DNA from 3 places in the Caballeronia sp. SL1002 genome. Region 3 is predicted to be linked to each of the others. Evidence: predicted binding sites of a transcription regulator. Region 3 holds the regulator's gene; each other region holds the start of a gene.
What was found. Region 3 encodes FliA, which starts transcription of late flagellar genes. Its sites were predicted from a motif close to CTAAAGTTTNNNNNNNNNNNGCCGNTA; they were not measured.

Region 1 (9,890 bases), on a different contig from region 3:
CGATACTGGCGCAAAACTTCATCGGCTGGCCGCCGATGGTCTGCTCGAATGTCTGGATCATCGTTGGGTCCGCCTTTCGTGTGAGTGAGTCGAGGCATGCGTGCCGCAAATGCCGCGCCTGCCTCATTTCATTGAGTCTCACTCGCGCGGGAGGTTCAACTTTTGTAAGTTTCGCGTCCGCGCGGCGGCGTCCCGCCCACGTTAAAAGCGATACGTCACGCCAAGCTGCACGACCGGATACCACTTGTAACGCTCGACGCTCTCGGTGATCTTGCGTTCCTGCTCGTCGATATTCGCCTGCGACGTAAAGCTCGAATAGATCGCCGGAACGTTGTACGAGACGCGCGGCTTGCCATACGCGACGCCCAGATCGAACGTGAAGCCGAAACCCTTCGATTGCGGCTTGTGACCGTAACCGATGCCGAGATACGGCATCACGGTCGGCAGCGTCGCCTTCGCGGACGGCGCCGCGCCGACGGCCGGCACGTAGTCGTCGCCGATCTTGTAATTGCCCTGCGCGTTCGGCGTCGAATGCGCGGTCAATTCGTCGTCGTTGATGAGCGCGCCGCCGGTCACGCGAAACGCGCTGCCGGAAAACGGGAACAAATCGAGATAAAGCCCGCCTTGCTTCAGGCTCAAATGGCCGTCGTAGCGGTTTTCGTCGACGTGTACGGCATGCGAGAAGCCCAACCCCTCCACTTCCGCGTGGACGCCGGCCCACGACGTCAACCCCATCGCGCCGCCGATCCCCAGACCCAGCGTGCCGCCGTGAACATACACTTCCTGCCCGTGAGCGGCCCCGGCCGACATCGCGAACGTTGCGGCCGCGGCCGCGCTCCAGACTTTCTTCACCGCACTTTCTCCGTTGTTGCCGGCTTTCCCGGTGACGCAACTTTACGGATTAACCCTTCACTTCAAATGCGCGAACAGGACCGCGAACACGGTCTAATTCGGTCCGCGCAAGAATTTGGAACACCTTGCCGGTCAAGGCTCCGCGGTCGATTATTCCGGTTAAACGTTTGCGCGCAGTGTCCACTGAATAGAGCTGGTTTATCCCGGTTATTCCACCGATTGCCGCGCATCCGGCCCTCCATAATCGCGGCATCGAAACGGACCGCGCATGAACGTGCGGCGCCGTTCGTCATGCGGCGCGACGCCGTGCCTTATTAGCCGTGCAGCGCGCGGCGCGAATTTCGACTGGAGCAGTTATGGGTGTGTATTCTGGATCGCGGCGCATGGCCGTGGCCGCCTCGGCGGGTCTTCTCTGCGCGTTCGCCCTTGCGGCGTGCGGCGGCGGATCGGCGAGCGACAGCCCGGTGAACAATCAGCTCAAGCTGTCGTCGTCGGTGCAAAGCGCGCACGTCGCGAAGTACGCGGCTGCGTTTGGCGTGCTGGCGGGACCGGGCGTCGCGACGGTCTTCACCTCGATCGGCGATTCCTTCGTCGCGGCCGCGCTCACCGGCACCGCCGCGAGCACGGTGGCGTGCGCGGCGGGCGGCACGGCGAACGTGCTGGCGCAGAACGCGACCACGGCCGGCCTGCGGGCGGGCGAAAGCGGCACGGTGACATTCGCGGCGTGCAAGGGCCAGGTGAACGTGCCGGCCATTTCGGGCGACGCGTCGGTGGATGGCGTCGTTAGCGTGCAGATTCAGGCAGTGACCGGCACGATCGGCGACGATACGGCCGACTGGTCCTACACGGCGACCGAAACACTCACCAATCTCAAGGCGACGACCACCGGCGGCACGACCACGATGAACGGCGCGCTGACCTACACGGTCGCGCACAGTGTCGCGACCGGTCTCACGATCACCACTGCCAGCGCGCCGACGGTTGCGATCGACCGCACGCAATCCAGTTCGAACGGCTCGATCACCGGCACGATTTCGATCGCCGGGCTGTCGTTCGTGCGTACCGCGAGCGCGAATCCGGCGTCCGAGACGCTCGCGGCCGTCGCCAATGTCACGATCCGCGCGAGCGACGTGGTCATGGCGTTCGACGTGACGACGCCCACGCCCGTCACGCTCGCCAACGGCGATATCAGCGCGGGCACCGTGGAACTGACCACGGTCGATGCGACGGAAACCGTCACCGCCATCAACGCAACCACCTTCGCGCTGACCGCGAAATCGGGCAGCGCGACCGGTTCCTACACGGTGGATGCGAGCGAATTCGACTCGATCGTCGGCGGCTGAACGCCTTTGCGCGGTTGACCTAAACAATAGTCTGATTAATCCGTCGACCGAACGCAGCGCGCGTTCGATCGGCGGCTTTTTTGCTAAAAACGCCCGCAAGACCGCAAAAATTACGCGCGCAGCAATAGCGCTCCGTAAAGAATCCTGCCCCGCACCCTAAATGTCATCGCCTGTCTGCCGTTAAGGTCTTAGACGACTTCGCACGTGCCATGAACCCAATTGCGGCGTGGCACGGCGGCGAATTTAGGGACTCTCGCGGAGAAAACATGTTTGTCGCTATCGGTTGGATATTGGTCATCGGCTCGGTGATCGGAAGTTTCATGGGCGTGGGCGGGCACCTGGCCGCGCTCGTGCAGCCTTTTGAATTGCTGTGTATTTTCGGCGCGGCCGTCGGCGCATTCGTGGTTTCGAATCCGCCCGCTACGCTCAAGAAAACGCTGGCGGCCTTGCCGACCGCTTTCAAGGGCACCGCGTACACGAAAGCCGTGTACGTGGAACTGATCGCGCTGCTGTACGAGCTGCTTCAGAAAGCGCGCAAGGAAGGCATGATGGCGCTCGAAGCGGATGTCGACGCGCCGGAAAACAGCCCGCTGTTTCAGAAATACGAACACGTGCTGAAGGATCACCACCTGCTGGATTTCATCGTCGATTATCTGCGCATGATGTCGAGCGGCAACGTGAACGCGATGGAAGTCCAGGACCTGATGGACGAGGAACTGGAAACGCACCACGCGGAAAGCACGGTTGCGGCCAACGCGATCCAGAAAATGGCCGATGGCCTGCCGGCGTTCGGTATCGTCGCCGCGGTGATGGGCGTGGTTCACACGATGGGCTCGGTCGGCGCGCCGCCCGCCGTGCTCGGCGAGATGATCGCCGGTGCGCTGGTTGGTACGTTCCTCGGCATTTTGCTGGCTTATGGCTTCTTCGGGCCGCTCGCCGATTTGCTCAACGCCAAGGGCCAGGCCGAATCCAAGCCGTTCCAGTGCGTGAAATCCGTCCTGCTCGCGTCGATGAACGGCTACGCGCCGACCATCGCCGTGGAGTTCGGCCGCAAGGTGCTGTTCACCGCGGACCGCCCGAGCTTCAAGGAACTCGACGACGCCGTGCGCGCCACGAAGTCGCCGAAATCCGCTTAACACGAGGCTGCGAACATGGCTGAAAGACCTTCACGCGACCCGCTGCAATCGGTACTCGCACCGACCGTCATCGTGCGCCGCAAGAAGAAGGGCGGCGGCCATGGCGGCCATCACGGCGGCGCATGGAAGATCGCCTACGCCGACTTCGTCACGGCGATGATGGCCTTCTTCCTGCTGATGTGGCTGCTCGGATCGACGTCGAAATTCGACAAGCAGGGTATCGAGGATTACTTCAACACCCCGCTCGCCTCGGTCTTCGGCGGCACGGAAGGCAGCGGCGCGGCGCGCTCCAGCGTCATCAACGGCGGCGGGCGCGACATGTCCACCCAGCAGCCTATGGAAACCAACGCGCGTCCGCAAGTCACGCCGGTCGCGGCCCGCGCGGCGGTGGCGGCGGAAGATTTGCAGCGGCTCCAGCAGCTCAAGCAGAAGCTCACCGCGCTGATCGAAAATACGCCGGCGCTGCGCGCGTTCAAGGACCAGATCCGTATCGCGATCACGAGCGAAGGACTGCGCATCGAGATCGTCGATTCGCTGAAGCGGCCGATGTTCGCCTCCGGCAGCTCGCGCCTCGAAAGCTATGTCACGACCATCCTGACGCAGATCGGCGCGTCGCTGAACGACGTCGATAACCGGGTGTCGATTGCCGGACACACCGACGCCGTGCCCTACTCGGGCGGCCAGGCCGGCTACTCGAACTGGGAATTGTCGAGCGAGCGCGCGAACGCCGCGCGCCGCGCGCTGGTCGCGGGCGGCATGAACGAAACCAAGGTGCTGCAGGTGCGCGGTCTGTCCGACGTGCTGCCGCTCAACAAGGACGTCGCCGACGAACCGACCAACCGCCGGATCAGTATTCTCGTGCTCAACAAGGCCGCGGAAATGGCGTTCTTCAAGGACGGCGGCCGGACGACAGCCGACGACGCATTGCCCGCCAGCGCCGTCTCGGCGGTGACTGCGGCTGCGGCCGGATCGACGCTGCCGCACGTGGTCAAGTAGTCGCCCAGCCTTTACTTGTGCAAACGCCGCCTCGATTCGAGGCGGCGTTTTTTATTGGCGCGCGCGAACGCTTTAAAAAATGCGATTTTCGACAATAATGCTGCACCACCCGATTTTCGCCGACTCAAGGAAACCGCCCGTTGTCCTTCAAGCTGCCGACCACCGCCACCGCGCCGTTCTGTCCGTCCGAAGTCAAAGGCACCGTCGACGTGCCCGCCGGCGCGCCGTTCTGGAAAAAGATTGCGCAATTCGCCGGCCCCGGCCTGCTCGTGTCGATCGGCTACATGGACCCCGGCAACTGGGCGACCGATATCGAGGCCGGGTCGCGCTACGGCTACAACCTGCTGTTCGTGGTCGTGCTGTCGAGCCTCGCGGCGATGGCGCTGCAGTCATTGAGCATGCGGCTCGGTATCGTCACGGGCCGCGATCTCGCGCAACTGTCGAGCGAGCGTTACTCGAAACCCGTCGCCCGCGCGCAGTGGATCCTGGCCGAAATATCGATCATCGCGTGCGATTTGGCCGAGGTGCTCGGCGGCGCGCTCGCGTTCCACCTTCTGTTCGGCTGCTCGCTGATGTGGGGCGTGATTTTCACCGCGTTCGACACGCTGATCGTGCTCGGGCTGAAGGGCAAGAACTTCCGCGACCTCGAAGCCATCATGCTCGGCCTGATCGCGACCATCGGGCTGGGTTACGTGATCGAGCTCGCGCTCGTCAAGCCGCACTGGCCGGCCGTGTTGCAGGGGCTCGTGCCTTCGTGGCAAGCGGTCAGCGGACGCGAGCCGCTCTACCTCGCCATCGGCATCCTCGGCGCGACCGTGATGCCGCACAACCTGTACTTGCATTCGTCGATCGTGCAGACGCGTGTCGTCAAGCGCACGCCGTCGAGCTTGTTATCGGCCATTCGCCTGTCGCGCATCGACACCATCGCCGCGCTGTTTCTCGCGCTGCTCATCAACGCGGCGATCCTGATTCTGGCGGCGTCCGCGTTTCACGCCACCGGCCACACGCAAGTGACCGAGATCGAAGATGCGTACAAGCTGCTCGCGCCGATCGTCGGCAGCGGGCTCGCCGCCGTCCTGTTCGCCGTGACGCTGCTCGCTTCCGGCCAAAGCTCGACGTTTACCGGCACGATCGCGGGCCAGGTCATCATGGAAGGCTTTTTGAAGCTGAAGATTCCGTGCTGGCAGCGCCGCTTCGTCACGCGCGCGCTCGCGCTGATTCCGGCGGTGATCGGCGTCGCCATGCTCGGTAACGGCGCGGTCGGCAAGTTGCTGGTAGCGAGTCAGGTGGTGTTGAGCCTGCAACTGCCGTTCGCGCTGTATCCGCTGATCCGGATGACGAGCGACCGCTCGCTCATGGGCGAATTCGCCAACCGGTCATGGACGAAGGCGATTGTGTGGACGCTGTTCGCGGTGATAACGGCAGCGAATGCGTGGCTGGTCGTGCAGACGGTGACGTAGGCGGCGACGTAGGCGACGGGCATGGCGGGCGGTTGAATATCGTTGAACCCGCCGCGCGGCATCGCCAAAAAAGCAAAAAGCCCGCCGAACCTCTGGCGAGCCCAAAAAATAAAACCCGGTAGCGGCACTAGGAACGCTTCCCGTCCGTAAAACGGCCGGTCCTCGAAGCCTTCCCACCGCTACCGTTCAAGCAGCCCGTGCGACCGGACCGTCTATTCGCGGTTGTGACATCACCGCGTGTTCGAGCGCCGTTTCCTCCAGCACTTCATTATCGATCACCACCTCCAGAACGGCTTCTCGGGACGCCTCACGGGCGGCCGCCGCTTTCTTGGTCTTCCCCGCGCGTGACGGCGGCTGGCAGGCCCCGCACACCACGTTGTTCTGCAAATCATGTTTGTGCGCCACGAACTTGCCGGTGCAGCGGCAGCACCGCGTCATCTGCAACATGTCGGCGTCGAAAAAGCGCACTAAGGTCCAGGCCCGCGTCAAATCGAGTACCGCCTCGACACCGCTATGCGTGCAGTGTTCGAGATACAGCCGATACCCTTTAGTCAAAGCATCGAGGTGCGAACAGCCCGCCTCTTTCTTCAGAAACACATACGTGTTGTAAAACAGCGATGCGTGGATGTTCGCCAGCCACGTCATGTACCAGTCGGCCGAAAACGGCAGCATGCCCTTGGGCGGCGACATGCCCTTCACCTCGCGATACAACCGGATCATCCGGTCGCGCGACAGCGTCAATTCGCTTTCGAGCACCTGCATCCGCGCGCCCAGTTCGATCAGGGCGATGGCGCGAAACACTTCTTGTGCGTCTTCGGTGAGGCTTTTCTTCAACATGGCTCGCTCCGTCTCTCTCTTAAGCGAACTGTTCGGCGGGTTGGCCGGCCAGCAGAATTGCGGCGTGCGTCGACGCGATATTCGCGTGTTTCGCGGGCTGCGTGAGAGCGGACAGCATCGAGTGATCGTTGAAGCGGAAAAAGCACAGCAGTTGATCGGAACCGGCGAGCTTCACGACCTGAGCCAGCGTCAAGCCGGAAAGCAAGTCGGCGAGTTCCGCCGACAAACCGAGCCGAAACATGCCGACGGCGCGGTCTTCGCGCAGCATGCGCTGAGCGAGCATGATGTACGACAAATTGATTTCGCGGATCGAATCCAGCGTTTCACGACCGTTCATGTTCCAGCTTCCGATAAAACCCCGAACTTGGCCGGCATTTTTTGCCGATATATTTTTTTGCGCCTCGCCGGGCGCTGATTTGCCCGGTTACATAAATCTTGATACAGGCCGTTACAACTTGTAACAACACTGTGAAACGGATTGTAAGTACCGCCAAACGGGAAAGCAAGGGCATCTCAATAATATTTTCCCGGAAAACAACACTGCCTTTTCGGTAAAAGTTTCGGCGCTTTGTAACAGGCAAAATTAACCGCTTTATTGTTATGACAAATACAAGAAAACGCGGGTTTTCCAGTATTCGGATAATGATTTAGCGACTTGATTGGAGATAAAACGAGCGCGCCCAGCCGGGGGTTGACCGCGCCCGTTTAAATGACAGAATCGGCCCGGAAAGGCCGATGCAGATGAATTAGTCAGGCAACTATCGCCTGACATTTAAATACGGTGATTACGCAAAAGGAATGCTTGCGAACGATTAACACGCAGTCGGTTGAGCGCGTTCCACGGTGAGTCCGAACCACGGCCGCAATCGCGTGCCGACGACATTCCCGAAGAATGCCGCGACGAGCCAAACCCATCCGTGCAGGCTGCCCGAAACGATTCCGCTGAAATACGCGCCGATATTGCAGCCATAAGCGAGCCGCGCGCCATAACCGAGCAGCAACCCGCCGACAACCGCCGCGACCAGCGAGCGCAACGGCACTTTCCAGACAGGCGCGTATCGGCCCGCCAGCGCGGCCGCGAGCATCGCGCCGAGCACGATGCCGATATCCATGACGGAAGTCACATCGCGCGAAACCGGCGCTGCGAGCGCGGCGGCGTTCGCCTGGCTCATCCAATACGGCCAGTGCGCGACGTCGATCCCCAAGCTCGCCGCCCCCTTCGCGCCCCACAGCGCAAACGCGGACGTGATGCCCCAGGGACGGCCGGACAGCGCGAGCGTCGCGAAATTCAGCACGGCGAGGGCGATCGCGCCCGCCACGAGCGGCCACGGCCCGTGCAGCCACGGCGACGCATGCGGCGGCTGCGTATGCGCGGGCACGAGCCGCCCGTGCCGGCGCTTTTCCACGACAACCGTCACCGCCGCGATCGCCGCGAACAATGCCCAGTTGAGCGCCAGCGCCGGCCCCGCGCCGAGCGTCTTGACGAGCGAAACGGGCTTGAGCGACGGCAGCGCGCTCCAGAACGGCATGTGCGCGGTCGCGATCACCGATCCCGCGATGAAGGCGATCAGCGTCACGATCATCCGCGTGCTGCCGCCGCCGACCGTATACAGCGTGCCGGACGCGCAACCGCCGCCGAGCTGCATCCCGATGCCGAAGATAAACGCGCCGAACAGAACCGAGGTGCCCGCCGGCGATACGAGTCCCGTCACCGGCATGCCGAACAGCGTGCCCGCCGAGAGCGCCGGGAAAAACAGCGCCACGCCGACGGCGAGCATGACCATCTGCGCGCGCAGGCCCGCGCCACGGCCATCGGCGATAAAAACCCGCCACGCCGACGTAAAGCCGAACGCCGCGTGATAAAGCGCGACGCCGAGCAGTGCGCCGACCACATAAAGCGCCGCTTGTCGGGCGTTGACGGTTTGCGCCAGATAAAGCGCGCCGAGCACGATCAGGCCGGCGGAGATGCCGAGCGGCTTCGGATCGATGTCGAAACGCCGTGGTAGAGGGGATGCGAAATCAGACATGGAAGGCTCCGTCGATGAAAATCCGGCCGCGTGAGATGAACGCGGTCCTGAACGCGATATTTTCGCGCGTTTGCGCGGGCGTTGCTGCATGGCTCACCGACGCGCGGCGCGCTCCGCCAGTTCCGCCGCGATACGCTCAACCACCGGCGCCCACGCGCCCGGCGCGCTCTGCCGGAACAGGCGCACGGAGTCGTACCACGGCTGGCTTTCCGCAATGCCCCAACACCAGTGCGACGCGTAATCGATCATCGCGAGCACCGGCCGCCCGAGTGCACCGCCCAGATGCAGCGGCGCGCTGTCGATCGTGACCAGCGCGTCGAGCGTGGTCAGCAGCGCGGCCGAATCGTGGAAGTCTTCCGTGAAATGCGCCGTGACATCGAAGACGGACGCGCCCGCCGCCCGCATCGCGGCGACATCGGCGTCGCGGCCCGGCGCGACCGGGTAGTAATCGACGTTGGGAAGTTGCCAGAGCGGCGCGAGCGCATCGAGCGGAATGGTCCGCTGGCCGTCGCGCCGGTGCGTCGGACTGCCCGCCCAAGCCAATCCCACGCGATACCGACCCGGCTGCACGCCCAACGCCTCGCGCCAGTGTTCGACACGCGCGGGTTCTGCATGCAGATACGCCCGCCCGTCGATCTCGCCGGGCAGCACGCCGAGCCAGTGCGCCATGCTCATGAGCGGGACGGTGAAGTCCGTACCCGCGAAATCGTGCCGCTCCAGCGCGACGCAGCCGGGCACATAGCGGCGCAGCAGCGAATGCAGCACCGCGCGGCACGCGAGCACGCACTCGCCGCCGCGCGCCTCGACCGCGCTGGCGAAACGCCGGTACAGACGCACGAACTGGAGATCGTCGCCGTGTCCGAGTTCGCTGTACACCACGAGACGCCGCCCCGCGAGATTCTGGCCCCGCCAGCGCGGCGCGTGCGCCTCGATCACCCGCACGACGTTCTGCGCCTCCCGATTCGCGCGTTCGAGACGCCGCTCGTAACGCGCCCAGCCTTCGCGCCACGCGCCGCGCCGGAGTTCCAGTTCGGCCAGCTCGACGCCAATCGCATCGCTGTCAGGCGCGGCAGCCGTCGCGACGCGATAGAGCGCTTCGGCTTCGTCGTAACGGCCTTGCTCGGCGAGATACACCGCGATTGCGCCGGTGACGAGGCCGTCGCCGGGCGCGTGGGCGGCGGCTTCCTGCATCGTGCGGCATGCGGCGACGGGGTCGAACCGTTGCCACTGGCTATGGCT
Region 2 (9,890 bases), 260 kb from region 3:
GATGACCTCGCCCGCGATTTTCAGCGCCTGCAGCGCCGTGATGAGCGCGAGCGTCCCGTTCGAAAAGAGCGACAGATGTTCGACGCCGAGGTATTCGCACAGCGCGGCTTCCAGTTGTTGATGGAACATCCCGTTGTTCGTCACCCATTTGCTTTCCCAGATCTGCTCCAGATACGGACGGAATTCGTCCAGCGGCGGCAGATACGGTTGCGTAACGGGAAGCATGGGTTTCGTCGGATCGCTCATGGTGACTCTGAAGGGGTGAAACCGAGTGGTGAGCCGCGCGTCGGGGCGACGAGCTTCGGAATTCGATTGCCGTGCGACGGTGGCCTTGTGTGGCTTGATTGGAAGTATGGGCGTCGGAGAGTTCGGCTGATTGCTCGAACAAACGACTGAAAACACGCTAATTCCGTCGAATGGACGGCTGGAAGACGGGCGCGCCAAGCGCAGCGCAAAAGCCCGGAATGCAGTGCGAATGCCCGGAACGGTGTCGCGCGCTCCGGGCTTTCGGTTACACATGACCCGCGCGTTAGCCGGCGGTGGCGAAACTCGCTTCTTTCGAGAACAGGAAGAACGGCTCGTGCTCGTTGTAGCCCCAGACTTCGGAATCTACGTCTACCAACACATCCGCGCTCGCAAAGAGATCGCCGGCCAGGCCCGCATCGCGGAACAGCTTCACGATATCCGCGCCGAACAGGCGCACGTGGTCGTCCTGTCCGAAATACTTGGTCCGGAACGCGGGCGAGACCGGCACGTTCATCTCGAACGTGTTCTTGAGCGCCGGCGAATAAGGCGTCTGCGCGACCAGATGACCGCCCGGCGTAAGACAACGCTGGAACTCCGCGAGCGCGGCGGAGGGGTGATCGACGTGTTCGAGCACGTGGTTGCAAATGATCAGGTCGAACGTGTTGTCGGCGAAATCGAGCGCTTCGACATTGACCTTGCGATGATGCGGCTGCTTCGGAAACAGATCGCCGCAAATATAGTCGAGCGGACCGAGCGCGCGGATGCGCGGTTCGAGCCGCGCTTCCGGCGCGATATGCAAAATGCGCTTGCTCTCGATAGCTTCGAGCACGCCCGAATACGCGAGGTAAAGCCACAAGTGGCGGTCTCGGTCGTTGCAGTAACAGTTCGGGCAATAATGGTTTTCAAGCGTCGAGCCGACCATCGGCACCTGCGCGAAGAAATCAAAATCGTTACCGCGGGCCTCGTGCGGCAGCCAGCGCGCAACCGGCCGCTCGCACACGGCGCAGATACATTGCGGCTTCGGCGTGACCGGCTGGAATGCCGACAAAAGCGTGCCCGTCTTCGCCGCATTGCGCGCCGCCACGCGCGACGCGACCGTCGAACGCGCGTGCGCCAGATCGGCCTGAAAGCGCCCGGACGCGAGCAGTTGCGCCGCCGGGACGCGATCGAATTCGTCGAGATTGGCGACGAGGCGCTGAATTTCCGGGAGCGCCGCGCCGCACGCGTATAGCTGCGCCAGCGCATCGCGCGCCGCCGGAAGCGCTTCGCCCGCGAGATCACCTTCGGCCGCTTCACCGCGCACGAACAATTCCCACTCGTAGAGGCCCGCGCTGAAATTGGGGCTCGCGGCGTTCGAGCTTTGCGCGCTGTGCTGGCGGAACGCGCTGTAGTAACCGCCGACCGCCACGATCGGACCGGTCTTCGAGACGTTCAGATACAGAGCGACATCGGCCAGGAAATCGAGTTTGAACGAGGCATAGTCGAACATGGTCGAGGCATCGGCCAAGCTGCGCCTGAGCATGATATTGCTCGGCTCGCCGACAAAATTCACGAGGCGCCCGACCATGTTTTCGATCAGGAACGACCGCTCGACCAGCGCCGTCGCGCCTGCGTCGAGAAGCGGCGCGGGCGTCGACGTGACGTTGTCGTTCTCGTCGATCACCACGCGGCCGTGAAACGCCATCGGCGCCGCCGGATTCGACACGAGCGCGTTGCCGAGCACTTCGACGGATTCGGGCATCAGCACGTCGTCGTCGAAGAGCCACTTCACATAGGCGCCCTGCGCACGTTCCCAGAGCGCGAGCGAATTACGCGTGCTGTTCTGGAATCCGTGATGAAAATAGTGGACGCGCGGGTCGTCGATCGATTCGACGATGCTGCGCAAGTCGCCGTTCGGCGTGTCGTCGCCGACCAGAATTTCGATATCGCGATAAGTCTGCAGCTGCGCGCTGACGATCGCCCTGCGCAGGTATTGCGGCCTGTACGCCGGAATCAGAATGCTGACGGTAGCCATTGATGCGGATCCTTTTTTGGTCGCTTGTGCGCGGGCGGCAGACGCCGCGGGCGGATTGACAATGGCGTCAAGCTTAACCGCGAGCCGCGCCGCGCAATCCCGCGAACAGACTCGGATTCAGGCGTCATTTCACGCGCCCCGCGCCACCCGGATTTCCCGCACGGCCATGCATCCGGCGTCGCGTGGACGAAAAAAAACCGCGCACGAGGCGCGGTTTCAGGACCAGCTGTCTTGCGGTTTTTACTACTTGTTAAGCGTACCCGCCGAGCCGTCGCCACCGAACAACTGGTTCAGGTAGGTGGTGTTGCTCTGCATCGTCGTCATCAGGTTGTTGAGCGCGGTGAACTGCGCGTTGTACTGGGTCGTGAGAGCGGTCGTGTAGGTCGCGAGCGACGCCGATTGCTTCGTCAGGCTGGCGAGGTCGGCGTTGAGCGCGGCCGTGCGGCTGTCGATCGTGCCGCTCGTCTGCGTGTAAGTGTTCACGAAATTGTTCACCGACGCGGCAATGCCGTTCGTCTTGTTGAACAGGTTCGCAACCGACGACGGGTTGGTCGTGAGCGTGTTCGAAAGCTTGGTGCTGTCCACCTTGATCGTGCCATCGTCCTGCAAGTCGAGACCGATCGACGAGAGGCTGCTGGTCTTGCCGGAAGTCGTCACGCCGCCGCTGATGAGGCTGGCGAGACCGTTCGTGATCGAGTTCAGCATGGCGTCGCCCATGAGCGGGCCGCCCTGGGAACCCGCGGTCGCGGTCGAATCGAATGCCGAAAGCGACGACGCCGTCGTGACGTAGCTGTTGTAGGCGGTCACGAACGAGTTGATCGCCGTCGTGGTCGCGCTGTTGTCGGCGGCGACCGTCATGGTCTGCGTCGAGCCGACAGCGGCGGACGTCAGATTGAGCGTGACGCCGGAGAGAACGCCGGTGACGTTGTTGCTCGCGCTCGTCACGGCCGCGCCGTCGACGGTCAGTTGTGCGTCCTGGCCGGCCGTCACGGTGGTGAAGTTGCCTGCGGTCGCGGTATTCAGCGACGACGACACGCCCGAGTCGCCGCTCATGCTGACCGTGTTCGCCGCGCCGGTCGATTTCGACGTCAGCACGAGGTACGAGCCGTTCGAGCCGGTCACGATCGACGCCGCCACGCCCGGATTGTTCGAGGCGGAATTGATCGCCGAAGCGATACCCGACAGCGTGTTGTTCGAGCTGTCGAGGGTGATATTCATGGAACTGCTGCCGACGCCAACCGTCAGCTGGCCCGTGCCGAATGTGGCCGTGGACGACAGCGCGGGCGTCGAAATCTTGTTGGCCGTGGCGATCTGCGTGACATTGACCGCGTAATTGCCGGCGGTGGCGTTGCCCGTCGAATCGACGGCGGCGGTAATGCCCGTGCCGCTCATGGTGGCCGACACCTGGTTGAAGATCGAGCCGTCGGTCAAACCGGCCATTGCGGTCTGCATCGCGGAAAGCGCCGATTTCACCTTGCCGATCGCCGACAGCGTCGTGTTGTCGGACGTGGTTTTGGCCGTAATCTGCGCCGTTTGTCCCGCCGTTTTCGCGGTGACAAGGCTCGACACGAGCGAGTTCACATCGAGCGTCGATTTGGTTGCGCCAGAAAGGACGGACTGCGCTGCTTGCGCAAGCAAACTGGTTACGTCGGTCGAACTCGATACCGTACTCATGCCGGTGCTCCGTAATCTTGAGAATGGGGTGTTGCGTGGTCGCGCGATACTGCCGCGATCGTTTTGCTTCTCGGACCTGCGCAAAAACCTGCCGGGAAGCGAGCCTCCAGGCAGGTTTTTGCAGCGCCTGCCAGATCCGGCGAACTGGCTGGCAGGCGGGCGTCGCTGTCTAAACGCGCTTCTATGCGTCGAAACCTGCGTATTAGCCCAACAGCTTCAGGACCTGCTGCGGCAGCGAGTTCGCTTGCGACAGAACCGAGATACCTGCTTGCTGCAGAACCTGAGCCTTCGACAGGTTCGCGGTTTCCTGCGCGAAGTCCGCGTCGGTGATCTGCGATTGCGCTGCGCTCGTGTTCGTCGATTGCGTCTGGATGTTGGCGATTGCCGACGTGAACGTGTTTTGCGTTGCGCCCAGCTTTGCTTGGAACGTGCTCACTTGCGACAGTGCTGCGTCGATTGCGGTGATAGCTGCTTGCGCGCCGCTGGTCGTCGAGATGTCCAGGTTGTTGACGTTCAGGCCGGACGAGTCCCACTTCGTCGTGCCGAAGTCAGCCGAGATCGTCTGGTTGGCGCTTGCGCCGACTTGGAAGTCGACCGAACCGAGCGAACCGAGCACTGCCTGGCCGTTGAACGTCGTTTGCGTTTCAACGCGGTCGATTTCCGTCAGACGCGTCGAAACTTCCGTTTGCAGGTTAGCTTGAGCTGCCGAGCCGAGCGAGCCGTCACCCGATTCCACTGCGAGCTGGCGGATACGTTGCAAGTTGTCCACCGTCGACGACAGAGCGCCCGAAGCGGTCTGGATCATCGAGATGCCGTTGTTCGCGTTCGACACACCTTGGTTCAGTGCGTTGATGGCGGAGGTCATCGAGGTCGAGATTGCCAGGCCTGCTGCATCGTCAGCCGCGCTGTTGATGCGCTTGCCCGACGAAAGGCGGTTGATGGCGGACGACAGAGCGTTTTGCGAACCCGACAGGTTCTTCTGGGTCGTCTGCGACAGAATGTTGGTGTTGATGTTAAGCATGTTTATCCTCGTTTGAAGAGCGGCCCAAAGGCTGATTTCGGTTTTCGGCGTCGCACTTTCTTTGGGTTGCGCTAACCGCCTTTCCTGGTTGTCGGCGCGAGAAGCGAGAAACTTTAGGGCTTTGTTTGAATACCCTGGAACTCGCCTTTCACTTTCTCTTGCACTTCGTGCGTTCCCGATAGCCTAATTTACGGCCCCGGAGGGAAGAAACTTTAGGGCTGGCTTCAACTGCCTTTGTAACTCGCCTTTCACTTTCTCTGACACGTAGTACGTTCCCGCCAGCCTGATTGACGGCGCCGTATTCGGGAACTTTAGGGTTCGCGTGAAAGTGTTCGCAAACGTTTGGGCTAACGGGCATCCGTGCGGCCAATGGTGAGCGCGGTGTGCGGTTCGCGCGTCCGAACGCGGTGCGGCCCGCATACTATGAAGCAACCGATTAAAAAATTTAGTCTTTCCAGCGGGTGTGCGGGTAATCGCGAAGGATTAACAATGCGAGTTTCCACTTGCAGGGCAGCTTTAATAAATCTGAAGTCGTGCAAATCCGCCCCGGTCAGCGCAATAATCCCGATTAAACCAGTAATCACGATCCGTGAAAGGGCGCTTTATTATGATTCGCGTGTTTTTGCCTTCGGCGCGCATTCTCGATATTTGCGTTTCCCTGGCACGGGTTCCCAATTCCGATCGGTGCCCGAATCTCAGCGCGCCAGCCGGGCGATCCGTTTGGTGCGCCGCCGCTAGCCGGATCGCTTGCTATCGACTATAATCTGGCCCAGCTTTTCGCCCCCTTAGCTCATTTGGTAGAGCACTTGACTTGTAATCATGAGGTGGTCTGTTCGAATCAGACAGGGGGCACCAGAATCTCGGCGGGCTACGTGATTTTCACGTAGCCCGTTTTCTTTTTGCGCACCGGTTTCGTCCGGACGCCGCAACTTCACCCGCGCAAACGAAAAAGGGCCACGCGAATCGCGTGGCCCTTTTCCTTACAGCGTTACGTCACTTCACGACTTTGAGATGCGAGCGGCCCGGCGCTTTCGATCCATCCTCGCCCGGCTCCGTTTTCGGCGGTTCCACTCGCGCTTCCCCGGCGCTTTCAGCCGGCGTGGAAGCGGCTTCTATCTCCGACGCATCCAGTTCCGACGACCGCGGCGCCTGCGGTGTCGCATCGGATGCGGCGAGTGTCGGCGTTTCGACCGGAAACGCCATGCCCTGCCCGTTTTCGCGCGCGTAAATGGCGAGCACGTTCGCGACCTGAACCTCGATCTTGTGCGACTTGCCGGAAAAACGCGCGCTGAATTCGATCCATTCATTGCCCATCTGCAACTGGCTCGTCGCCTCGAAGCTGATGTTCAACACGATTTCGTCGTTGCGCACGAACTGGCGCGGCACGCGCGTACCGTTATCGACGCGCACGGCGATGTGCGGCGTGAATCCGTTATCCGTGCACCATTCATACAGCGCGCGCAGCAGATACGGTTTGGTGGTGATCTCTTGCATCAACTGTCCTCGATCGAAGCGCGAACGGCGCCATCAAGCGCCGCCGCGTCCGAACCTAGCAAAACTCGACCTTAACGGCGCATGACCTTTTCCGAAGGCGTCAGCGCTTCGATGTAAGCCGGGCGGCTGAAAATGCGCTCGGCGTACTTCATCAGCGGTGCGGCGTTCTTCGACAACTCGATGCCGTAATGATCCAGGCGCCACAAAAGCGGTGCAATGGCGACGTCGAGCATCGAAAACTCTTCGCCCAGCATGTATTTATTCTTCAGGAAAATCGGCGCGAGTTGCGTCAGGCGATCGCGGATCGCATTGCGCGCTTTCTCGTGATTCTTTTCCGCAGCCTTGCCCTTCTCGTTTTCGAGCGTGCCGACGTGAACGAACAATTCCTTCTCGAAGTTGAGCAGGAACAGACGTGCGCGAGCGCGCTGAACCGGATCGGCGGGCATCAGTTGCGGATGCGGAAAACGCTCGTCGATATATTCGTTGATGATGTTGGATTCGTACAGAATCAGGTCGCGTTCGACCAGAATCGGCACTTGTCCATACGGATTCATCACCGCGATGTCTTCCGGCTTGTTGAACAGGTCAACGTCGCGGATTTCGAAATCCATGCCCTTTTCGAACAACACCAGCCGGCAGCGCTGGGAGAAGGGGCAAGTCGTGCCAGAGTACAAAACCATCATGTTTTTAAATTCCCTTCAAAAAACTTAAAGGGCCAGCGCGCGACAAAGCGCCTTGCAAAGAAGGCGCCCGTGCCACGCTGGCCCACACCGATCGCGGCGTGTTACTTAATGTCTTTCCAGTACGACGCGTTGAGGCGCCACGCCAGAAAGCTCAAAATGCCCAGGAACATCAGGACCCAGACACCGAGTTGTTTTCGGGTCTGCTGGGCCGGTTCCGACATCCACGAAAGGTACGAAACCAGATCGGCCATAGCCGAATCATAATCTACTGGCGACATCGACCCCGGCGTAACTTGGGTGTAACCCGCGAAATGTTTTACCTTTTCGCCGGTTTTCTCGTCGGTTTCGGTCTCGAACTTCGCCGCGCGCACGCCCTGAAGCGTCCAGAGCACGTGCGGCATGCCGACATTTTCATATACCCGGTTGTTCCAGCCGGTAGGCCGCGTGTCGTCCTGATAGAAACTGCGCAGATACGTGTACAGCCAATCGCGGCCGCGCGCCCGCGCTTCCACCGACAAATCCGGCGGCGACGCGCCGAACCACGTTTTCGCGTCTTCCGGCCGCATCGCGATGGTCATCGTGCTGCCGATTTTGTCCGACGTGAACAGCAGATTCGCCTGGATTTCCTTCGGATCGAGGCCGAGATCCGTCAGCCGGTTGTACCGCACCAAGTTCGCGCTGTGACAGTTCAGGCAGTAGTTTACAAACAATTGAGCGCCGTGCTGCAAGGACGCGAAATTGTCCGCGATATCGGGCGCGCGATCGAGCGGAACCTCCTCTTCCGCGTACGCCGCCGAACCGCCGAACAGAAATGCCGCCGCACCGATCATCGCGAGAGCCGTGAGCCATTTTTTCATTGTCGTGTCTCCTAGCGCGCTCAGTGGTTGAACCGCACGCGTTCGGGTGGCTGCTTGAAGCGGCCGCGCGGCGTCCAGAAAGGCATCCCGAGGAAGAACGCGAAGTAGATCAGCGCGCAGATTTGCGCGATCAGCGTTCCGGCAGGCGACGGCGGTTTGGTCCCGAGATAACCGAGCAACAGGAACGCGAACACGAAAATGCCGTAGAAAACCTTATGGAACAGCGGTCTGTAGCGAATCGACTTGACCGGACTGCGGTCGAGCCACGGCAGGAAGAACAGCGAGACGACCGCCGTCCCCATCACCACGACGCCCCAGAACTTCGATTCCGTCAGCGCCATGAACACGACCACGACGAGCGCGAGCACCGGCAAACCCAGCCGCCACTTGCCGCGCGCGCGCAGCAAGGCGAGCACGCCGAGCAGCGCGATCACGATCATCAGCACGATCTTGAACGGGTCGGTCGTCGCGCGGAGCATCGCGTAGAACGCCGTGAAATACCAGACCGGCGCAATTTCGGACGGCGTCTGCAGCGCGTTCGCCGGCACGAAATTGTTCGCTTCCAGGAAGTAGCCGCCCATTTCCGGCGCGAAAAACACAATCGCCGCGAAGATGAACAGGAACACGCACACGCCCATGAAATCGTGGACCGAGTAATACGGATGGAACGGGATGCCGTCGAGCGGAATGCCGTTCGCGTCCTTTTTCGCCTTGATCTCGATGCCGTCCGGGTTATTCGATCCCACTTCGTGCAGCGCCACCAGGTGAGCGACCACCAGACCGATCAGCACCAGCGGAATCGCGATCACGTGGAACGCGAAGAACCGGTTCAGCGTGACGTCGGACACCACGTAATCGCCGCGAATCCACAGCGACAAATCCGGTCCGATGAACGGAATGGCCGAAAACAGATTCACGATCACCTGCGCGCCCCAGAACGACATCTGGCCCCACGGCAGCAGGTAGCCGAAGAACGCCTCGGCCATCAGGCACAGGAAAATCGCGCAGCCGAAGATCCACACCAGTTCGCGCGGCTTGCGATACGAGCCGTACAGCAGGCCGCGAAACATGTGCAGATACACGACGACAAAGAACATCGACGCGCCCGTGGAGTGCATGTAGCGGATCAGCCAGCCCCATGGCACCTCGCGCATGATGTATTCGACCGAGGCGAAGGCGAGCGTCGCGTCCGGCTTGTAGTTCATCACGAGGAAAATGCCCGTGACGATCTGGATCACCAGCACGAGCATCGCGAGCGAGCCGAAGAAGTACCAGAAATTGAAGTTTTTCGGTGCGTAGTATTCGGAGACGTGCTGCTTCCAGGTGGAGGTCAACGGAAAGCGCCGGTCGATCCAGCCGACAAACCCGCTTGTCTCCACTTCCTTATCGGTGCTCGCCATTTAAGCGTCTCCCTTTTCGTCGCGGCCGATCACAATTTGCGTCGCGGACGTGAACATGTACGGCGGAATGTCCAGATTCTGCGGTGCGGGCTTGTTCTTGAAGACGCGGCCGGCCATGTCATAGGTCGAGCCGTGGCAGGGGCAGAGGAAGCCGCCCGGCCAGTCATCGGGGAGATTCGGTTGCGCGCCTTCCTGAAAGCGCGGCGTGGGCGTGCAGCCCAGATGCGTGCAGACCGCCACGGCGACGAAAATGTTCTTGTGCTCGGGACGCGAGCGGAATTCGTTGTTGCAGTATGCCGGCAGCGGCATCGTGAATTCTTTCTTCGACTGCGGATCGGCGAGTTCGGGGTCGGCCTTTTTCACATCGGCCATCATTTCGTCGGTGCGGTTTACGATCCACACCGGCTTCCCGCGCCAGGCCACCGTCATCATGTCGCCGGGCTTGAGACTCGTAATATCGACTTCGACCGGCGCGCCCGCCGCCTTGGCTTTCTCCGATGG
Region 3 (9,890 bases):
GCCTCAATCCGATCAGCGGTCTGTCCCGCCTTTTCTCGCTGCAGGGCCCGGTCATGCTCGGCATGTCGCTGCTCAAGACGATCGTAGTCGGCGGCATGGCCGGCTGGACCATGTGGCGTCACAAGGAAGAAGTGCTCGGTCTCGTCACGAAGCCGCTGAATCTGGCGCTTGCCGAGACGATGCATCTGATTATCGTGTGCTGCGGCACCGCGATCGCCGGACTGTTCCTGATCGCGGCGATCGACGTGCCGTATCAGATGTGGTCGCACCTGAAAAAGCTGCGCATGACGAAGGAAGAGGTCAAGCGCGAGCATCGCGAAGCCGAAGGCGATCCGCACGTGAAGGGCCGGATCCGCTCGCAGCAGCGCGCCGCCGCTCGCCGCCGGATGATGACCGAAGTGCCGAAAGCCGACGTGATCGTGACCAATCCGACGCACTTCGCCGTCGCGCTGAAGTACACGGACGGCGAAATGCGCGCGCCGAAGGTGGTCGCGAAGGGCGTCAACCTTGTCGCCGCGCGGATCCGCGAACTCGGGCGCGAGAACAACATTCCGCTGCTCGAAGCGCCGCCGCTCGCGCGGGCGCTGTATCACAACGTGGAACTGAACCGCGAGATTCCGGGCGCGCTCTACGGCGCGGTCGCGCAAGTGCTCGCGTGGGTGTATCAGTTGCGCCGCTTCAAGACGGAAGGCGGCGACAAGCCGGAAGAACCGGCCGATCTGGACGTACCGAAAGAACTCGACAAGGGCGGCGTCTCCGACGACGACGCCGACCAGGAAGCCGCCGACGCGCTGGCCGACGACGACAACCAAGCTAATGGAACTGCTGTATGAACGCACGCGCCGGATTTTTCTCGAAGCGCCCTGACGCGCTGGGCCCCCAGAACCTGAGAGCCCTCGCGGGTCCGGTCCTGATCTGCATGATCCTCGGCATGATGATTTTGCCGTTGCCGGCGTTCCTGCTGGATTTGCTGTTCACCTTCAACATCGCGCTTTCCGTGATGGTGCTGCTCGTCAGCATGTACACGCAAAAGCCGCTCGATTTCGCGGCGTTCCCCGCCGTGCTGCTGTTCTCCACGTTGCTGCGCCTGTCGCTGAACGTGGCGTCCACGCGGATCGTGCTGCTCGAAGGTCATACGGGGCCGGATGCCGCCGGTCAGGTGATCGAGTCGTTCGGGCACTTCCTGGTGGGCGGGAACTTCGCGGTCGGTATTGTCGTGTTCGTGATTTTGATGATCATCAACTTCATGGTGATTACGAAGGGCGCGGGGCGGATTGCCGAAGTGGGCGCGCGCTTCACGCTCGACGCGATGCCCGGCAAGCAGATGGCGATCGACGCCGACCTGAACGCCGGCCTCATCAACGAGCAGCAGGCGAAGAAACGCCGCCTGGAAGTCGCGCAGGAAGCCGAGTTTTACGGTTCGATGGACGGTGCGAGCAAGTTCGTGCGCGGCGATGCGATTGCCGGTTTGCTCATCATGGTGATCAATATCGTCGGCGGGCTGATTGTCGGGATGCTCCAGCACGACATGGATTTCAGCCACGCGGCCACGAACTACACGCTGCTCACCATCGGTGACGGCCTCGTCGCGCAGATTCCGTCGCTCATCATCTCGACGGCCGCCGGCGTGATCGTGTCGCGCGTCGCGACCGAGGAAGACATCGGCACGCAGTTGACCGGCCAGTTGTTCAACAATCCGCGCGTGCTGATGATTACCGGTGTGATTATCGGCGTCATGGGCCTGATTCCGGGCATGCCGCACTTCGCGTTCATGCTGCTCGGCGGTGGATTGATCTACGCCGCGCGCTCGATGAACCAGCGCGCCGCCGCGAAGAAAAAGCTCGGCATCGTGACCGATATCGCGCCGGTCGCCGCCGCGCCGGTGGAAAACGCGGAAGCAAGCTGGGACGACGTCGCGCTGATCGACCCGCTCGGGCTGGAAGTCGGCTACCGCCTGATTCCGCTCGTCGATCGCAACGCCGACGGCGAACTGCTCAAGCGTATCAAGGGTATCCGCAAGAAATTCGCGCAGGAAATCGGCTTCTTGCCGCCGGTCATCCATATTCGCGACAACCTCGAATTGCGTCCGAACGGTTACCGGATCGCGCTCAAGGGCGTCGAAGTGGGCGTCGGCGAAGCGTTCCCGGGCCAGTGGCTCGCGATCAATCCCGGCCAGGTTTCGGCCGCGCTGCCGGGCGCGCAGACGCAGGATCCGGCGTTCGGGCTGCCCGCCGTGTGGATCGACCAGAGCATGCGCGAACAGGCGCAGGTCTACGGTTATACGGTCGTGGACGCGAGCACGGTGGTCGCGACGCACTTGAATCACCTCGTCGTCACGCACGCAGCCGAACTGCTCGGCCGTCAGGAAGTGCAGGCGCTGCTCGACCGGATCGGCAAGGACACGCCGTCGCTCACCGACGACCTCGTGCCGAAGGTGCTGGCGCTCACGACGCTGCAGAAGGTTTTGCAGAATCTGCTGGACGAAGGCGTGCCGATCCGCGATATGCGCACGATTCTCGACGCGTTGCAGGAACACGGCCCGAAGGTATCCGATGCTCACGAACTGACCGCCGCGGTGCGCCTGGCACTTGGCCGCGCGATCACGCAGCAGTGGTTCCCGGGCAGCGGCGACTTGCAGGTGATGGGTCTCGATCCGACGCTCGAACGCGTGCTGTCGCAGGCACTGTCGACCGGCCCGAATCCGGGTCTCGAACCGGGCCTCGCGCAGACGCTCTTGAATTCGACGCAAAACGCGATCATGCGCCAGCAGAATCTCGGCTTGCCGCCCGTCCTGCTCGTGCAGCACGCGTTGCGCGCCATGCTCGCGCGCTTCCTGCGCCGCAGCCTGCCGCAGCTGAAGGTGATCTCGTATGCGGAAGTGCCGGATACGCGCAATATCAAGGTGGTGAATCAGATCGGCGGTTGAGCGCGGATTTGAATGCACACAAAGCTGCACACGGAACCGGGCCTGATGGCCCGGTTTTGTTTTATAGGGAAGGCAGGCGAAGCGTTGCGGCACGGGCTATCGAAGTTTCATCCCGACTGATCCAGCGCGTTTATCCGCAGCCCCGCGCCGCCCCATCCCCCGAATTGCCCTCAATTCCCGGCCTTTATCCCCCGATGGTCCCGAGGCGACTTTCGCAATAATGATCTCAATGGGAAACGGTCAAGGACAAAGCGTCCAGGTTGACCGTCCGCAAGATCAGAGTTGTCAAACCTCATCGGGGGCATGCTTGAACATTCGTAAATTTATTGGCGCCACTAGCCGCGACGCTCTCCGTCTCGTTCGCGAAGCGCTTGGCCCCGATGCGGTCGTCCTGTCCAACCGGACGCTCGAAGACGGCACGGTCGAAATCGTCGGCGTCGCCGACAGCGATCTCGCCGCCGCGCATTCCGGCCCCGCCGCCGCGCCTGCCGCCGCGCCCGCTTCCCGGCCCGCCGCCGCGCCATCGCCGTTCGGTTCGAACCCCGGCCGCGCCGTGCTCAAGCCGCAATCGCTCACGGCCCTGCCGACGAAAGCCGCGCCTGCGCCGGCTGCTCCCGTCGCGAATCCCGGCATGAATCCTTACGCAAGCGGCGACGTGTTCTCGTCGGTGTTCGGCGCGACGTCGGATGAATCCGACGAACACGGCGACGACAGCGACGACCACGCACCGATCGCTTCGTCCATTACCGACGAATCGCCGCGCACGATGGCCGAATCGAACCCGTGGCTGATCGAACATGCTCGCCGCGTCGCGCAGTCGGCGGCGCTCGCATCGTCGGCACCGGCGACGCGTTCGCTCACGCCGTCCGTTGCGATCGCGAAGGGTCTGGGCGTGCCGGTCGAAAAGACCGCTGCCGCGCCGGCTCAGCGTCCGATGCCGATGGCGATGCCCATGCCGATGCCCGCTTCGATGCACGCTTCGATGCACGCCCCGGCGCACGCACCGATGGACGCAGCGCCGCTGAAAGTGGAAACGCCTGACTGGGCGCGCGAAGCCGCGCAACTCGCCGCACGCCGCGCCGCGCTGAAATCGGCGCAGGCCGCAGCGCACTCCGGCAACCCGCAAGCCGCCGCGTCGATGCAGGAAGGCGCATTCGCCGGTCTGCCCGCCAGCGCCGCGCAAGCCGTGACGGACGCGATCCGCTCGCGCATGGAACAAGTCGTGAACGACACCGTGATGAACGAGTTGTCGTCGATGCGCGGCATGATGGAAGAACACTTCGCGGGCCTCTTGTGGGGCGACCGCCAGCGCCGCAGCCCGAACAACGCCGCGCTCACCAAGCGCCTGTTCGCCGCCGGATTCTCGGCGCAGCTCGTGCGCATGGTGATCGACAACATGCCGGAGATGGAAACCGCTGAATCGGCGATGGAATGGGTTCAGCAAGTGCTCGAAACCAATCTGCCGGTGATGGACAGCGAAGAAGCGATGATGGAACGCGGCGGCGTGTTCGCGCTGATGGGCCCGACGGGCGTCGGCAAGACGACGACCACCGCGAAGCTCGCCGCGCGCTGCGTGATGCGCTTCGGCGCGAGCAAGGTCGCCTTGCTTACCACCGACAGCTACCGGATCGGCGCGCATGAACAATTGCGCATCTTCGGCAAGATTCTCGGCGTTTCGGTCCACGCGGTGAAAGACGCGGCCGACCTGCAACTCGCGCTGTCCGAATTGCGCAACAAGCACATCGTGCTGATCGATACGATCGGCATGAGCCAGCGCGACCGCATGGTGTCCGACCACATTTCGATGCTGTGCGGCGCGGGTCTGCCGGTGCAGCGCCTCTTGCTGCTGAACGCGACGAGCCACGGCGACACGCTGAACGAAGTCGTGCAGGCCTATCAGAGCGCGCCGGACCAGCCGCCGCTCGCGGGCTGCATCCTGACCAAACTCGACGAAGCGACCAATCTGGGCGGCGTGATCGATACGGTGATCCGCTACAAGCTGCCGGTGCATTACGTATCGACGGGTCAGAAGGTGCCGGAAAACCTGTACGTCGCCACCAAGCGGTTCCTGATCAAGAGCGCATTCTGCATTCCGCGCGACGGCTCGCCGTTCGTGCCGCAAGACGAAGAAGTACCCGCATTGCTGTCCGCGCTGTCCGCGCGCGCCGCCACCGAACTCCATGAGGTCCACTTTGGATAAGCTCGTACTCGACCAGGCGGAGGGCCTGCGAAGGCTGCTCACGCATAGCGGGTCGCGTGTGGTGGCAGTGGCGGGCGGGCCAGCGGGAATAGGCTGCACGTCGACTGTCGTGAACCTCGCCGCCGCGCTCGCGCAGCAAGGCAAGGACGTGCTGGTGATCGACGAACGGCAGAATTCAGGCTCGATCGCGTCGCTGGTGGGTTTGAAGGACACGGGCGCGCTGGCTGCCGTGATGGCGGGCAAGCGCTTTTTACAGGACGCCGTGACGCGCACCGAACTCGGTTTTTCGCTGATCGCCGCAGCCCGCGACGAACGCGTGAGCCACGATGCCGCGCGCAGCCGCGTGCTGCTCGACGGTCCCGCCGACATCGTGCTGATCGACACGCAACTGGATCGCAACGGCGCGTTGTCGTCGCTCGCGGCTCAGGCGCAGGACTTCTTGATCGTCACGCGGGTGGCCGCGGCCGCGATCACCGAAGCCTACGCTTGCATGAAGCGCCTGCACTACGCGCACGCCATCGCACAGTTTCGCGTGCTGGTGAACCACGTTCAGAACGCGGCCGACGCATCGGTCGCCTTCGATAACCTCGCGGGCGTCGCGAGCCGGTATCTGGCGGTGTCGCTGAGCCAGGCCGGATATGTCGCCGAAGATGCCCGTGTGGCACGGGCGCGCGAACTTGGACGGTGCGCGGTCGACGCGTTCCCGGCCACCGCCGCCGCCCGCGATTACCGCTATATCGCAGCAGAACTGCAGTATTGGCCGATGCGTCCCGCGAAAGCGGCGCGCGGTCTGGACCTCACGGCCGAGCCGATGAGTGAAGTTGACATGACGGGCACGCGTGCCGGGACATCCGCGGAATTAGCCGCGAAATTTGCCCCGACACACCGCGCCGAGACCGCCTCCGCCTTTGCCATGAGCAGCGCGGTTTCGGTGTGATACAGGAACAGGGGATTACGATGTACAACGCCCAAGGAAAACTCTCTCAAGCCGACGTGCTGACGCGCTATGCGCCGCTCGTGCGACGGCTCGGCCTGCAGCTCGTCGCTAAAATGCCGGCGAGCGTCGATCTCGACGACCTGATTCAGGCCGGCATGATCGGCCTTCTTGATGCGGCTGGCCGCTACAAGGAAGATCAGGGCGCTCAGTTCGAAACCTACGCGAGCCAGCGAATCCGCGGCGCGATGCTGGACGAACTGCGCGCGAACGACTGGCTGCCGCGCAGCATGCGCAAGACCTCGCGCGAGGTGGAATCGGCGGTTCACAAGGTTGAACAGAACCTTGGCCGGTCGGCGAGCGAGACGGAAATCGCCGAGCACATGCAAATGCCGCTCGACGAATACCAGACCATGCTGCAGGACTTGCACGGCAGCCAGTTGATCTATTACGAAGACTTCGACCGCTCCGCCGACGACGAGCCGTTCCTCGACCGCTATTGCGTCGACCGTTCGGATCCGCTCTCCGCGCTGCTCGACGACAGCCTGCGCTCGGCGCTGATCGAAGCCATCGACAAGCTGCCGGAACGCGAAAAGCTGCTGATGAGCCTGTACTACGAACGCGGCCTGAACCTGCGCGAAATCGGCGCGGTGATGGAAGTGAGCGAATCGCGGGTTTGCCAGTTGCACAGCCAGGCCGTCGCGCGGCTTCGCGCGAAACTGCGCGAACAGGCGTGGTCGGGCGTCGCAGCGTAACTTCAGCGGTTTGCCGGACCCGCGTCCGGTTCGAAGCCGCGCCGCACGGCGGATTCCGTGCGGTTACGGCCGGACGTTTTAGTTTTAACGCGGTGCATCGCGCGGTTGGCGGCGCGCATTGGCGCGGCGATATCCTGTAACGGCGCGTACGCGCCATCCGGCACCGCGTGATCCTGCACCGTCAGAGGCGTCGCCAGCACGCCGTGGATATCGTCCGCGCTCGCCTGCACGTCGTTCTGCCTGGCCACGTCGCGCGCCACGACAAGTTCGTTGCCACCGTACCGCTCTTGCGCACGCGTCGCGCCGGCAGGTCCGCGAAGGCTTGCAGCAGCACGTCTGCCGGCCGCATGGCCGCAGGTGTCGGTCACGTCCTTGAAACCATCGAGGTCGATCAGCCGCAGCGCCGTCGCGCTCAGTGCCGTTTGCGTTGTTGTCGTCGGCCGCGCGGCCGATGGAATGCTCCAGCGCAAGACGGTTCGGCAGCCGCTCAGCGGATCCGTCCCCGCCTGCCGCGCCAGATTCCGGGTCGCCGTTCCCATACACGGCCTACGCCGAGCGCAGCGGGCTGATTCGCCATTCACCGCGGCTCGAAAGTCGCGATCGCCGTGGCGCGGCATGGACGAGCAGCACGCCACTCGCGAATGCGAGGCGACGCGTCGCCTGCTTTTTTTCAGCGTCGCGAGTCAGCGAATGCCCGAACACGGTCTCGATGGCTAGCCCTCCGAGCCTGCTTTAAAACCCCCCACGAAATCTCCGCCGATATGGCGCGCGTAGTTCTGCCTGCGCCCGACGTGGGCGCGATAAAACCGATATTCCGAGCCTGAGCGCGCAGATACCGAACGATCGCGAGTTTTTGGGATGAGGTGAAACGTGAGGCGCGACCGGTGCTATTGCACGGATCGGCTCCGGGAGGCGCGGCGGCATCGAATGCGTGCCACCGCAAGGGCCAAGGAAGGGAAAGCGTTGCGCCCGGGCACGCGGGCGCGAAAGAAATTGCTGGCGTTACACTGCGGCCAGACGGCGTCCCATCATCGTGCCGACGTTCGCGACGTCGGCGCGGAATTGCGGCGAATCGAAGAGGTCCGCCGTCGGCTGCGCGGTCAATTCCTGCAAGTTGTTCAGCAAGGGAACCAGTTCCGCGATGCCAAGCGTCTCGATTCCGTGCCCGTACACCTTCTTCAGGTGCCCGGCGGCTTTTACCAGCCCGTCGACCGAGAACTGGCCCGCCGACGCTTCGCCGCGCACCATCACTTCCCACTCGTAGTAGCCGGCCGCGATGATCGGACTCGATCCGCTCGACGTCTGCGCCGCGTGCTTGCGAAAGCAGCTCATGTAGCCGCCCACCAGAACCAGCGGAGCCTGCGCGGCGAGATTCATGTACATCGCGACATCGTTCAGGAAAGTCACGTTCCACGCGCGATACGCCATGAGCGACGAGAAATCGACGCGATCGCGGACCATCATCACGTTGCTCGGCTCGCCGATGAAATTGTTCGCACCGGCGATCATGTTCTGCACGAGAAACTTGCGATCGATCAGCGCCGTCTCGCCCGTGGCGATCAGTGAAGGCGGCACATGGACGATGTTGTCGCCGCCGTCGATAAACACCCGCTCGTGAAACGCCATGACCGATTCCGGATGCTGCCCGAGCGCGCCGATCAGCACCTCGACCGACTGCGGCATCAGCAGATCGTCGTCGTAAAGCCACTTGACGTACTGTCCGCTCGCTCGCTCCCAAAGCCGCCGCGAATTGGCCCGGCCGTCACGAAAGCCGTGGTGAAAGTACTGCACGCGCGGATCGTCGATACCTTCGACGATGTCGCGCAGCACACCCTCGGTCGTGTCGTCCCCGACCAGGATTTCGATATCGGCGAAGCTCTGCTCCTGGGCGCTCGCGATCGCCTTGCGCAGATAATCCGGTTTGTACGCGGGAATGAGAATGCTGACCGTCGCCATATGAAATAAACCCTGAAGAAATAAGTCTGCGCGCCTGACATCCCGGCGAGTCGCACTCGACGTAAGAACGGATGCTGCGCACTTTTGCCAGCTCACAGCATATCGGTTAGCCCTGCAACCTATCCCGCGAACAAGCCTGCGTTCTCCTGCCAATTCACCCCTATGCGCGCGCACGGGCCGATATCCATTCGTCGGAAATAGCCGGTTTTAGGGCGGTTGATTGGTCGATCGGGCGCGCTCGGCGAACGCTACCCTTCAGGTTGTGTTGCCGGTGTGCCGCATGCGGACATCCGCTATCCTGCTTCCATGGACCGTTTCGTCGCGGTCGTTCCAGCAGGGACAGGCGAATCGCCCGGCTGCGTTGTAAAGCACGTCTATTCGATTCGGGGCGCGGTCTCGCCATCACGGATCGGCTGGCCGTCCGCCCACTCAAGCGGTTCAAGATGACAAACTTACTGACGACGCCCGATATCTATCTCAATGCCATTGTTGCGGTTCCCGGCGACGTCGTCGAACAAAACGATGCGGCGACGCTCGGGATTCCAGCCGGAAACTACGAGCGGATCGTCAGGAAAATCGGCGTGCATCGCCGGCCGGTCGCGGCTCCCGGCCAATACACGAGCGACCTGGCCTACTCCGCCGCGCGCGCGTTGATCGCGCAACGCCCCGAGACGCTGGTCGGCGCGCTGGTCGTCTGTACTCAGACGCCGGACCATTTGATTCCCGGCGTTTCGTCGCGGCTTCACGGCCTGCTCGCGCTGCCCGCCGATTGCTTCGTGCTCGATATCAACCAGGGCTGCTCGGGATTCGTGCTGGGCGCGCAGACGGTCGTCGCGCTGCAGAAGGCTTTTCCCACGGAAAAGAGCGCGCTCCTGATCAACGCCGATACCTACTCGCGCCTGCTCCGGCCCGACGACCTCACCACGCGCGTGCTGTTCGGCGACGCGGCGGCGGCATCGGAATTCTCCACGCGGCCCGAGGGCTTGCGCTTCATGTACTGCCGCAGTTTTGCCGACGGCTCGGGCTACGATTCGTTCGTCGCGCGCGGGTCGGCGCTGCGGCCGAGCGACGACACGCCCGGCATCTATATGGACGGCACCGCGATCTTCAATTTCGCCA

Region 1: motA (flagellar motor stator protein MotA) is a predicted target of FliA. The motif match lies at 2,352-2,378, and genes of this name have one in related genera.
Region 2: AC3D25_RS17435 (flagellin domain-containing protein) is a predicted target of FliA. The motif match lies at 5,145-5,171, and genes of this name have one in related genera.

What each region holds. Positions count from the first base shown of each region.
Region 1 covers NZ_JBYMUW010000005.1:213,799-223,688, reverse strand. The annotation lists gene AC3D25_RS25495 (hypothetical protein) at 1-61, opposite strand, end outside; gene AC3D25_RS25490 (hypothetical protein) at 202-852, opposite strand; gene AC3D25_RS25485 (hypothetical protein) at 1,209-2,195, shown strand; gene motA (flagellar motor stator protein MotA) at 2,462-3,331, shown strand; gene motB (flagellar motor protein MotB) at 3,347-4,327, shown strand; gene AC3D25_RS25470 (Nramp family divalent metal transporter) at 4,468-5,787, shown strand; gene flhC (flagellar transcriptional regulator FlhC) at 5,974-6,624, opposite strand; gene flhD (flagellar transcriptional regulator FlhD) at 6,644-6,961, opposite strand; gene AC3D25_RS25455 (YeeE/YedE family protein) at 7,437-8,651, opposite strand; gene AC3D25_RS25450 (glycosyltransferase family 9 protein) at 8,745-9,890, opposite strand, start outside.
Region 2 covers NZ_JBYMUW010000002.1:3,228,392-3,238,281, reverse strand. The annotation lists gene AC3D25_RS17450 (DegT/DnrJ/EryC1/StrS family aminotransferase) at 1-246, opposite strand, end outside; gene AC3D25_RS17445 (methyltransferase domain-containing protein) at 530-2,260, opposite strand; gene fliD (flagellar filament capping protein FliD) at 2,504-3,934, opposite strand; gene AC3D25_RS17435 (flagellin domain-containing protein) at 4,137-4,955, opposite strand; tRNA gene AC3D25_RS17430 (tRNA-Thr) at 5,735-5,810, shown strand; gene AC3D25_RS17425 (ClpXP protease specificity-enhancing factor) at 5,949-6,449, opposite strand; gene AC3D25_RS17420 (glutathione S-transferase N-terminal domain-containing protein) at 6,521-7,132, opposite strand; gene AC3D25_RS17415 (cytochrome c1) at 7,234-7,989, opposite strand; gene AC3D25_RS17410 (cytochrome b) at 8,010-9,389, opposite strand; gene petA (ubiquinol-cytochrome c reductase iron-sulfur subunit) at 9,390-9,890, opposite strand, start outside.
Region 3 covers NZ_JBYMUW010000002.1:2,968,170-2,978,059, reverse strand. The annotation lists gene flhB (flagellar biosynthesis protein FlhB) at 1-833, shown strand, start outside; gene flhA (flagellar biosynthesis protein FlhA) at 830-2,926, shown strand; gene flhF (flagellar biosynthesis GTPase FlhF) at 3,234-5,126, shown strand; gene AC3D25_RS16140 (MinD/ParA family ATP-binding protein) at 5,119-6,063, shown strand; gene AC3D25_RS16135 (RNA polymerase sigma factor FliA) at 6,084-6,815, shown strand; gene AC3D25_RS16130 (diguanylate cyclase domain-containing protein) at 6,818-7,354, opposite strand; gene AC3D25_RS16125 (glycosyltransferase family 2 protein) at 7,818-8,771, opposite strand; gene AC3D25_RS16120 (3-oxoacyl-ACP synthase III family protein) at 9,215-9,890, shown strand, end outside.